One region of the uncultured Merdimmobilis sp. genome, then DNA from elsewhere that is predicted to be linked to it. Evidence: predicted binding sites of a transcription regulator. Region 1 holds the regulator's gene; the other holds the start of a gene.
What was found. Region 1 encodes Rex, which represses fermentation and respiration genes when NADH is low (regulators of the CRP and FNR family bind a similar motif). Its sites were predicted from a motif close to ATTGTTAANNNNTTAACAAT; they were not measured.
Positions count from the first base shown of each region.

Region 1 (5,572 bases):
AAAGGTCTTTCGGCTGTTGGCCTGATGGTGCAGCCGCAGCAACGCCGCATAGGCGGAATTGGTGAAGGTAAAGGTGCAGAAAGGGTCGTCAATATACCGGTCTACCAGGTCATTGTCCCGGGTGAGCCAGTCGCTGTCGGTGCGGCGGGGCTCAAAGGCTCGGTTGTAATCCTGGAAGATCAGCCTGGTCAGCACAGGAGTCCGCTCCCGTTCCCCTGCCCTGCGGCTGAGAGCACGGGCCAGCTTCTCCCCCAGAGGGGCGGCGGGGTTCTTCCCCCCAGTGCCGCTTAAAATTAACCCTGCCAGGGTATGCCCATATTGGGCAGCATACACCCGCGCGGCAAAGGAACCCATGCTGTGGCCCAGCATGACACAGGGCAAGCCGGGGTGGATTTTGCGGACAATCCGGTTGAAGCGGTGCAGATCCTCCACAATCCAGCGGTCGCCCTCCATCCCCCCCATATAGCCCAGGTGGTCCTCATCTGGGCTGCTGTGGCCGTGGCCAATATGGTCGTTGCCGCAGGCGACATACCCGTGCTGCGCCAAAAAGCGGAGGAAGGGATCATACCGGCCGATGTATTCGCACATGCCGTGAGAGATCTGCACAATTCCCTTGCAATCCCCTTCCATCGGGGCATAGACCCAGCCTTTGACCAGACTGCGCCCGTTGCTGCTGGCAAAGGAAATTTCATCGACGCGGATTTGCATGACAATCGCTCCTTTTCATAGAATCAATTGGCGGCTTGCAGGGACCTGGCGCGGCCCGCCTCCTGGAGTTCCCCTTCCGGGGTGACGGTTAAGAAAGTGATATGGGTGAACTTCTCCCAAATCTGATAGAGGATGGAATTTTCATTCTCCGGCATGCCAGTGAGCACATAGGATGTTTTGTTTTCCTTCAAATAACGGATAATTGCCTTGGCTGGGTCAAGCTCATATAAGATTGACATACTCCCCCCATTTTCCTTGGTGACATCAAACAGGTGCTGCAATGCGGCAGGGTCCTGGTCCCTTCCCGGGTTGGCCACACTGATGACGTTTAAGGCGGTGTTGCTCAGATCTGCCATCACCCGTCCTGCCTTGATGATGCGGTCGCATTGAAATTGGTTGGTAACACAGACGACGGTGACCCTGCGCTCCGGCTCCAATTCATCCAGATTTTCCGGCAGATCGTAAAGAGGTTGTTTGTTCATGTCATTACTCCTTTTATTCGGATAAACCCCAGCGGCGACACAGGGGAAAACCGCATCTGCCCCTGGCCCGAAGGGAATGGTCGTCTACTCGCTCCATGGGAAAGAGCTTTGTACAAAGGTCATTTCTGTTTTTAGTATAGCGAATATTTGTGAATAAATCATGGAGGTAGCGCAAACAATCCGGCCAATTCCGGCAATCCTACAAACAATTGCTGCTTATTTGACTTTTCCACCAAATTCGTTTACACTATTTATGCTACTTTTATTTTGTCCTTTCTGTCTTGTTGGGAGTGATTGCAATGGCAAAAAGTGATACAGTATCCCTCTCGGTAATCAAGCGCCTGCCGCGCTATTACCGGTTCTTGGGGGAACTTTTAAAAAGTGGGGTCAACCGCATCTCTTCCCGGGAGTTGGCACAGATCATGCGGCTGACCGCTTCCCAAATCCGGCAGGATCTCAATTGCTTTGGGGGATTCGGCCAGCAGGGGTATGGGTACAACGTATCCGCCCTCCATGGGGAGATCGGCAACATCCTGGGGTTAAACCTGGGCGTCAAGACCATTTTGATCGGCGCTGGCAACCTGGGCCGCACCATCGCCACCCATATGGATTTTGAAAACAAGGGGTTCGATCTCATCGGCATCTTTGACAAAAACAGCGAGGTCATCGGCCGCCGGGTCCGTGGGCTCCCCATCCGGGATGTCAGCGATCTGACTGCTTTTTGTCAGCAGTACCGCCCGAAGATGGCGGTACTGTGCATCCCAAAGGAAGCGGCACAGGAGATCGCCGACCTTTTGGTTGGCTTGGGCATCCGCGGGTTCTGGAATTTCTCCCACTACGATCTGGCGGTCAACTACGACAGCATTGTGGTGGAGAATGTCCACCTGGGGGACAGCTTGATGACCTTGAGCTACCGAGTCAAAGACCTGGCGGAAAAAGAGGCCGCCAAAGAGGTGGAGCAGAAATAGCCCCTACCTCCCCGCAAAACAAAACCCTCCCCGGATTGGGGAGGGTTTTTTCTATTCCCGGTTGGCCGCCTTTTTCCAATTGCCTACGGCCGTGGAGAGGGCGGCGAACTCCTCCATAGAGAGCTGCTCCGGCCGGGCGGTGAGGGGAACCCCAGCCGCCTCTAAAATTTGATTGACCGCGGCTTTGGGGAGCGACAACGCGCTGGACAGGGAGTTGGAAACTGTCTTGCGGCGCTGGGAAAAAGCCCCCCGCACCACCTGGAAAAACAGCGTTTCATCCGGCACTGAGACTGGCGGTTCCTGGTGGACATCCAGCCGGATGACGGTGGAATCCACATCCGGGGCGGGCAGAAAGGAGCCGCGGGACACCTGGAACAGCACCTTTGGTTCGGAAAAATACCGCACTGCCACCGTGACCGCACCAACCTCCCGGCTCCCCAATGGGGCGCAGATCCGCTGGGCGGCCTCCTTCTGCACCATGACGGTGATCGACCGGATGGGCAGACGCTGCTCCAGCAGGTCCATCAGGATGGGAGAGGTGATGTAGTAGGGAAGATTGGCGCAGACCACCACCTCCATCCCCGGGAACTCCTGGGCGATGAGGGCGGGCAGGTCCACCTTCAGCACATCCTCATTGATGATTTTGATGTTGTTGTATTCCCCCAGGGTCTCATCCAAAATAGGCAGCAGCCGGGAGTCGATCTCAATGCAGAGCACCTTTTCCGCCCTCTGGGCCAGTTCGGCGGTGAGCACGCCGATGCCAGCCCCGATTTCGATGACCCCGACACCGGGGGCCGCTCCCCCCTCCTCTGCCATGCGGGGGCAGACGGTGGGGTTGATGAGGAAGTTCTGCCCCAGGGCCTTGGAAAAGGTGAACCCATGGCGGCCGAGCAGGTCTTTGATGACCGAAATGTTGGATAATTTCAAGGACTTGTCCTCCAAAACCAGTAAAATGATGACTGCCGGGAGGGATAAGGCCTCCCCAACGGCGCTTCTTGCTTCATTGTAACACAAAGTCAAAAAAAAATCATTGCACATAGGCCAGTTTTGCATTAAAATGGGGGAGAACCTAAAAATTTGTCCTTTTGTATCAACTAGGGCACAAAAGGCGCTTCCCACCGCCAACTTGGCGGCATACAAAAAGGAGAATCATCCCATGGAACGCAGAGATAAGTATAATTATTATTTGGATATCGCCCAAACAGTAGCCGCCCGAGGCACCTGCCTGCGCCGCAATTTTGGAGCGATTATTGTGAAAAACGATCAGATCATCTCCACCGGCTATGTAGGAGCTCCCCGGGGCCGGCAGAACTGCTGCGATCTGGGGTACTGCACCCGGGAGAAATTCAACATCCCCCGGGGACAGCGGTATGAGATGTGCCGCTCGGTCCACGCAGAACAGAACGCCATCATCCACGCCTCCCGGGCCGACATGCTGGGCGCCACCCTTTATTTGGTGGGGCTGGAGTGTTCCACCGGCAACTATGTGGTTGGGGCAAACCCCTGTTCCCTGTGCAAGCGGATGATCATCAACGCAGGTATCGCCCAGGTGGTAGTGCGGGATACCCGCGACCAATTCCGAATTATCGACGTCCAGCGGGACTATGTGGAAAAAGATGAATCCCTAGACGAAATCAAGGGTTATTAAACGGCAGGCGGCTTCGGCCGCCTGTTTTTTTGACCTCGTTTTCCCCTGTAAAAATAAGAAAATCGTAAGGGGGCCTTCGTTTGACTTCTGGGGGCAACATGGTATAATTTAAAGTTGAGATGTTGTGCTTTTCACGGTGGAAGAAACGCCAAGAAAGCACATATTCCCCCCGGCGCAAAGCGTATAATAAAACACGCTGCGGAAAGACTACCTATCGAAACACCCGGCCGCCATGGCAGGGATTTTTTGTAAAAGAAACGGAGTGTTTGGATATGGGTCACAGCCATGGGGAATCCCCCTACCGCCGCGGGTCCTCTCCCTCCCCCACCATGTCGGAGGAAGAAGAGGAGCGTTCCCTGGATGAGGAGCGGTCCGACCAGACCGAAGAGATCATCAAAACCGGTTCGGTCACCCCTGCTAAAGGGAAACACGTCATCCACTGCCTGACCATCGTCGGGCAGATTGAGGGGCACTACATCCTGCCGCCCCAAAACAAAACAACCAAATACGAACACGTCATCCCCCAGTTGGTGGCCATCCAGCAGGATCCCACCATTGAAGGGCTGATCATCATTCTCAACACCGTTGGCGGCGACGTGGAAGCCGGCCTGGCCATCGCCGAGCTGATCAGCGGGATGAACAAACCCACCGTCTCCCTGGTGCTGGGCGGCGGACACTCCATCGGCGTGCCGCTGGCCTGCAGCGCTAAGCAGTCCTTTATTGTCCCCTCCGCCACCATGACCATTCACCCGGTGCGGATGAACGGCCTGGTTTTAGGCGTCCCTCAGACCCTCTCCTATTTTGACAAGATGCAGGAGCGGATTGTCCGGTTTGTCACCGAAAATTCCGGTATCAGCTCCCAGCGGTTCCGGGAACTGATGATGACCACCGGCGAACTGATGATGGATGTGGGCACCGTTCTCGACGGCGACGCCGCGGTCCAGGAGGGGCTGATTGACCACCTGGGGGGCCTTGGGGACGCCATCGCCTGCCTTTATGAGCTGATTGAGTCCACCCCGAAGGAGGATGCCCAATGATCATCCATTCGGTGACCCCCACCTGGTATTTAATGGAGCAGCCGGCCGCCCCCACCATGGAGGTGGCGGGGTTTGACGGCGGCTACCTGGAAGGGGTCCGCCAAGGGCGGGATCTGATCATCTCTCGGGTGATCTCTACCGACCCCGCCGTCTACCTCAAACCGGAGTTTGCCCCCGGAAGCACTTACACCTTGCCCCAGTCTGACAACAACCCGTCCTGTTAGGGGCGGGATACATACGGAGGTTCCTCATGAACATCTTGAACGCGCTTTTTCAAGGCATTATCCAGGGTTTGACCGAGTTTTTGCCAGTCTCCAGTTCCGGCCACCTCTCTTTGATCCAGTATTTTACCGGCCAGGGCGGGGAAACGGGGGCCCTCTTCTCCATCCTCCTGCACCTGGGCACCTTGATTGCCGTGTTTTTGGCTTTTCACAAGACCATCTTGCGGCTGATCTACGAGTTTTTCTGCATGGTGGGCGATATCTTTAAAGGGAAGTTCCAACTCTCCCACCTCACCCCTTACCGGCGGATGATCGTCCTCTTGATCATCTCCCTCCTGCCCCTGGCTGTCACTTTTGTTTTTAAAGATTGGCTCCAGGGTTTTTCCAGCGACAACAGCATCCTGGCCGAGGGCATCTGTTTCCTGATCACCGGCGTTTTGCTCACCTTAGCGGACCGGTTCCCCAAGGGCCGCAAAACCCCGAAAACCATGACCTATGGCGACGCCTT
Region 1 covers NZ_CABRJC010000001.1:258,436-264,007, forward strand. Annotated here, with positions in the region: gene RDQ42_RS01200 (alpha/beta fold hydrolase) at 1-708, opposite strand, end outside; gene RDQ42_RS01205 (hypothetical protein) at 732-1,190, opposite strand; gene RDQ42_RS01210 (redox-sensing transcriptional repressor Rex) at 1,490-2,158, shown strand; gene rsmA (16S rRNA (adenine(1518)-N(6)/adenine(1519)-N(6))-dimethyltransferase RsmA) at 2,210-3,085, opposite strand; gene RDQ42_RS01220 (dCMP deaminase family protein) at 3,315-3,806, shown strand; gene RDQ42_RS01225 (ClpP family protease) at 4,136-4,843, shown strand; gene RDQ42_RS01230 (YlzJ-like family protein) at 4,840-5,067, shown strand; gene RDQ42_RS01235 (undecaprenyl-diphosphate phosphatase) at 5,094-5,572, shown strand, end outside.

Region 2 (5,572 bases), on a different contig from region 1:
GCGCTTTGTGCTGCTGGCCCGCACCAACAGCACCCTGCCCGATTTCCACGCCTTGTCCCAAGAAGAACAGGCCGCCTGCCTCCGGGAAGGGAAGGACTACACCGTCCTGGATGAAATTCCCTACTGCTCCAACGGCAGGGGGTATACCAGCAAGTGGCGGCAGCGGCTTTATTTCTACGACCGTTCCTCTGGGGAACTGCGGCCCATCACTGGGGAGCTGGAAAACGTCAGCTTCTACCAAGTCCAGGGGGAGGAAGTCCTCTACATCTCCAGCACCTACCGGGAGAAATACAACCTGACCAGCGCCCTTACCCGCTACCACATCCAGCGCGGCTCCCACCAGGTTCTGGTGGAGGACGGGGTCTATAAAATGGAGTATGCCGGCTTCTGGGGGGAGGAAATCTTCCTGGCCGCCACCGACATGAAGCGCTATGCCATGAATGAGTCCCCCAATTTTTATTGGGTGCGGGAGGGGCGCCTCGTTTTACTTGCAGAGAACGACTTCAGCATCCACAGCTCCATGACCTTGGACTGCAAGCTGGGCGGCGGCAGCGGTTTCTCCCTGGAAGGGGATACTTTTTCCTACATCACAACCCGGGGCGGCAGTGACTACATCGCCACCCTCTCCCAAGATGGCCGGATCTCCCTTCTGGGCCGGGACAATGGCTCCATCGAGTGCTTCGCCCGGGGCAAAGAGGGGGAGTATTACTTCATCGGCACCCGGGGCACCCGCCTACAGGAGCTGTATTGCCTCCGGGATGGGGTGGAGACCCAGTTGACCGCCTGCAACGAGGAATACCGGAACAGCCATACGGTTTGTGAACCCGTTTATTTCCCCATTGAAAAAAAGGGCCTGCGTCTGGATGGCTGGGTAATCCCTCCGGCGGACTTTGATGAGTGCAGAGTTTATCCGGGCATACTCAGCATCCACGGCGGGCCAAAAACCGCCTATGGCGCTGCCTTCCTCCACGAGATGCAGGTTCTGGCTGCCAAGGGGTATTTTGTCTTTTATGTCAATCCCCGGGGCAGCGATGGCCGGGGCGACGCCTTCTCAGACATCCGGAACCAGTTCGGCCGGGTAGATTATGAGGATTTTATGGACTTTACCGACCAGGTCTTGGAGGCGTATCCCCAAATCGACCGGGAGCGGCTGGGGGTGACCGGGGGCAGCTACGGGGGGTATATGACCAACTGGATCATCGGCCACACCCACCGGTTCGCCTGTGCCGTCTCCCAGCGGAGTATTTCCAACTGGATCACCAAAATCCTCACCACCGACATCGGCTACTACTACAACGCCGACCAAGTTGGGGGGATGCCCTGGCCGGACCCCACTCCACTGTGGGACTGTTCCCCCCTCAAATACGCCAGCCAGGTAAAAACCCCTACCCTTTTTCTCCATTCTGACCAGGATTTCCGCTGCTGGATGGCCGAAGGGCTCCAGATGTTCACCGCCCTCAAGCTCCACGGGGTACAGACGCGCCTTTGCCTGTTTCACGGGGAAAACCATGAGCTGAGCCGCAGCGGCACTCCGAGGCACCGCATCCGCCGCTTGAAGGAGATGACAGACTGGTTCCAGAAATATCTGGAATAGCCCCCTTCCTAGGAAAGCCATTGGGATCGGGCAAAACCTGCCTTTTGACGTTGGATTCCATCCAAATGGTCTCCTTTCCCTTTGTTTATCAAAATATCTACAAAAGTTCAGTTTTATTTCTATTTTTCATCAATTGCACCCAAATATGAGTTGTGCGATAATGGAGTTAGCTCCTTTTCTCCCCAGCAGTTTTTTATCTGTATTTGCCGCTGGGGAGGGATGCCAGACCTTCCCCGGGTCGGCTCCTGCGCTGAAAAATGCAGGATGCATGCATTTCTCTTGAAGAATATGCATTTTCCCCCATATTGTTCAACACTTGACAAACAATGGATTGGGAACTTTTATTTTTATGTTGTATCTATTGACTGCTTTAGCCTCTCCTCTTATAATAGGTATCATCAATGGGAAGCAAATTAAGATAGAAAAAATCGAAATTTGATACCTTTGCTAGTCTTGTACCGCAGCTGTATTTTGCAAGAAATTTCTTCTTAACATTCAAAAAAATCCACAAGGAGGAAGCACCATGGCCAACCAGTTCGAAATGCAAATCACCAAAATTCTGGACGAACAGGGCCGCGACCAACAAAAGTTGCTGTCCATTCTCCTGGACATCCAAAAGGCCTCAGGCAAAAACTACATCAGTGAGGAGGCCGCAGAGATTGTTTCCCGGGAAATGGGCATCCCCCTGGTGAAGCTGTACGACATCCTGACCTTCTATGCCATGTTGGAGACAAAGCCCCGGGGCCGCTTCCTCATTGAGGTCTGCAACAATGCCCCCTGCTACGTCTCCAAATCCGACCGGATTGCCCAGTTCCTTCGCCAGGAGCTGGGGATCAACTTCGGCCAGACCACAGCGGACGGCTTGTTTACCCTTCAATACATGCCCTGTGTCGGCGCCTGTGACATCGGCCCGGTAATCAAAATCGGTGACCGGGTCTATGGCAACCTGACCGAGGAGAAGATCCGCAAGATCCTCTCCGACCTGACCAACAACCTGGAGGGCTAGACCCCAAATCGAAGGAAAGGATGTTTTTCACATGCCAAAAACCATGTCTGTTCTGACAGCGCGCTGCGGCAGAATCCGGCCGGACTCGGTCAAGGAGTATGTGGCCACCGGCGGCTTTGAAGCCTTCCGCAAGGCGCTGGCTATGGAGCCTATGGAGATCATCAACGAGGTGATGGACGCCAAGCTTCTAGGCCGCGGCGGCGCTTCTTACCCAGCGGGTAAAAAATGGAAGCAACTCTATGAGATCCCCACCTTCCCCAAATACATCGTCTGCAATGCCGATGAGGGCGAGCCCGGCACCTTTAAGGACAAAGTCTTGCTGGAAAAAGACCCTCTCTTGGTCATCGAGGGCATGCTGATCGCCGGCTATGTCTTTGATTCCCACGACGGTTACATCTACATCCGCGGCGAATACCGAGAAATCCAGCGGATCTTCCAGGCCGCTATCGCCAATGCGGAGTCTGCTGGATTCTTAGGGGACAACATCTGCGGGACGGATTTCTCCTTCCGAGTTCACATCGTGTCCGGCGCCGGCGCTTATATCTGCGGCGAGAACTCCGGCCTACTCAACTCCATTGAAGCCAAAACCGGACGGCCCCGGGTCAAACCGCCCCATCTAGCGGAGGTTGGCCTCTTCTCCATGCCCACCTTGGTGAACAACGTGGAGTCCTTTGCGGGCATCCCGGTCATCCTTTCCATGGGCGGCAAACAGTTCCTGGAACTGGGTTCGGAGAACAGCGGCGGTACCAAGCTCATCTGCCTCTCCGGCAATGTCAACAATCGGGGCACCTATGAAATCCCCATGCACGGGGTTACCCTGCGGGACATCATCTATGATCCCGAGCTGGGCGGGGGCATCCCCGGCGGCAAGGAATTGAAATTCTACCACCTGGGCGGCCAATCCGGCCCCATCGGTTTCCCCCATCAGCTGGACACCGTCTACTCCCACGATGCCCTGAAAAAGGTGGGACTTTCGGTAGGTTCCGGCGCAGTGGTGGTGCTGGATGAATCGGTCTGCATCATCGATTACCTGAAAAAGGTGGCCGACTTCTTCATCCATGAAAGCTGCGGCAAATGCGTCCCCTGCCGGGAAGGCAACCGCCAGATCCGCCTGATCCTCCAAAAATTCTCCGACGGTGTGGCCACCATGCAGGACTTTGAACGGCTGGAGCGGCTCTCCCTCACCATGGCGATGGCTTCCTCCTGCGGCCTTGGCCAGTCTGCTACCACCGCCCTGGATTCCTGCCTCATCCACGCCCGGGAAGAATTTATCGCCCACATCAATGGCGTCTGCCCTGTGTGCTTCAACAGCAGAAAGAATGGTGATACCTATGCATATTGATCCCAACAAAATGGTTACTGTCAAAATCGACGGCATCCCGGTCACTGTGCCCTCCGGCACAACTATTATGGAGGCCGCTAAAAAAATCGGCATTAAAATCCCCTCCCTGTGCCATCACCCCGACTTGACCGTCCGGGCTTTCTGCCGCATCTGTGTGGTGGAAGACACCTGGAGCCGCCGCTTGAAAACCGCCTGCAATAACATTGTGGACGAGTGCGGCGACATCTTTACCAACACCGAAGGGGTCCGCCGGGCCCGCCGCACGATTTTGGAGCTGCTGCTGGCCAACCATCCCCAGGACTGCCTCCATTGCGAGCGCAATCGCAAGTGCGAGCTCCAAACCCTGGCGGAGGAGTTCGGCATCCGCAAAAACGCCTTTGACCCGGTCTACCGCCCTGTCCCCAAAGATTTGAGCAATCCCGCCATGGTCCGGGATATGAGCAAATGCATCCGCTGCGGCCGCTGTGTGGACGCCTGCCAGGCGGTTCAGGAGGTCAATGCCATCGGCTATTCCGGCCGCTCTACCGGCTTTAAAATCACCACCGCTTTTGAAAAGCCTTTGAGCGAATCCCCCTGTGTCTACTGCGGCCAGTGCATTGCCGCCTGCCCGGTGGGCGCCCTCTATGAGAAAGACGACACCCAAAAGGTGTGGGACGCCCTCTCCAACAAAGACCTCCACGTGGTGGTCCAGACCGCACCTGCGGTCCGTGTGGCCATCGGCGAGGAGTTCGGCATGGAGAAAGGGGCTATTGCCACCGGCAAGATGGTGGCCGCCCTGCGCCGCCTGGGCTTTGACAAGGTGTTTGACACCAACTTCTCCGCCGACCTGACCATTGTGGAGGAGGGTAACGAGCTTCTCTCCCGCCTCAAGAGCGGCAAAAATCTGCCGATGATCACCTCCTGCAGCCCCGGATGGATCAACTATGTGGAGAAGAAATATCCTGACCTGCTGGATCTTGTCTCCAGCTGCAAATCCCCCCAGCAGATGTTTGGCGCAGTGGCTAAGACCTATTACGCCGACAAAATGGAAATCCCCCGGGAGAAGATGTTCGTGGTCTCCATTATGCCCTGCGTGGCTAAGAAATACGAGGCTCAGCGGCCGGAGATGAACTCCAGCGGCTACCAGGATGTAGATGTGGTCCTTACCACCCGGGAATTGGCTAAGATGATCCGCCTGGCCGGCATCCAATTTGGCGCCCTGCCGGAAGAAGAGTTTGACAGTCCGTTGGGCCTTGCCTCCGGTGCGGGAGCCATCTTCGGCACCTCTGGAGGGGTCATGGAGGCCGCAGTCCGCACCGTCTATGAGATTGTCACCGGCAAAGAGCCCCAGAGTCTTGATTTTAACGAACTGCGGGGTCATGAGGGCATCAAAGAAGCCTCTTTGGATTTGGATGGCACCACCGTGAAAGTTGCAGTTGCCAATGGCCTCTCCAACGCCAAAATCTTGATGGATAAAGTTCGCGCCGGTGAGGCCGACTACCAATTCATTGAGATCATGTGCTGCCCAGGCGGCTGTGTAGGCGGCGGCGGGCAGCCCTTCCGCACCACTGCGGCTATCCGCTCCAACCGGATGACCGGCCTCTACAAGGTGGATAAGGACAGCAAAATCCGCCAGTCCCACAAAAACCCG
Region 2 covers NZ_CABRJC010000003.1:99,817-105,388, forward strand. Annotated here, with positions in the region: gene RDQ42_RS03265 (S9 family peptidase) at 1-1,594, shown strand, start outside; gene RDQ42_RS03270 (NAD(P)H-dependent oxidoreductase subunit E) at 2,118-2,600, shown strand; gene RDQ42_RS03275 (NADH-quinone oxidoreductase subunit F) at 2,632-3,942, shown strand; gene RDQ42_RS03280 (NADH-dependent [FeFe] hydrogenase, group A6) at 3,932-5,572, shown strand, end outside.
Region 2: a site for Rex is predicted at 1,899-1,918, ahead of RDQ42_RS03270 (NAD(P)H-dependent oxidoreductase subunit E). Genes of this name have one in related genera too.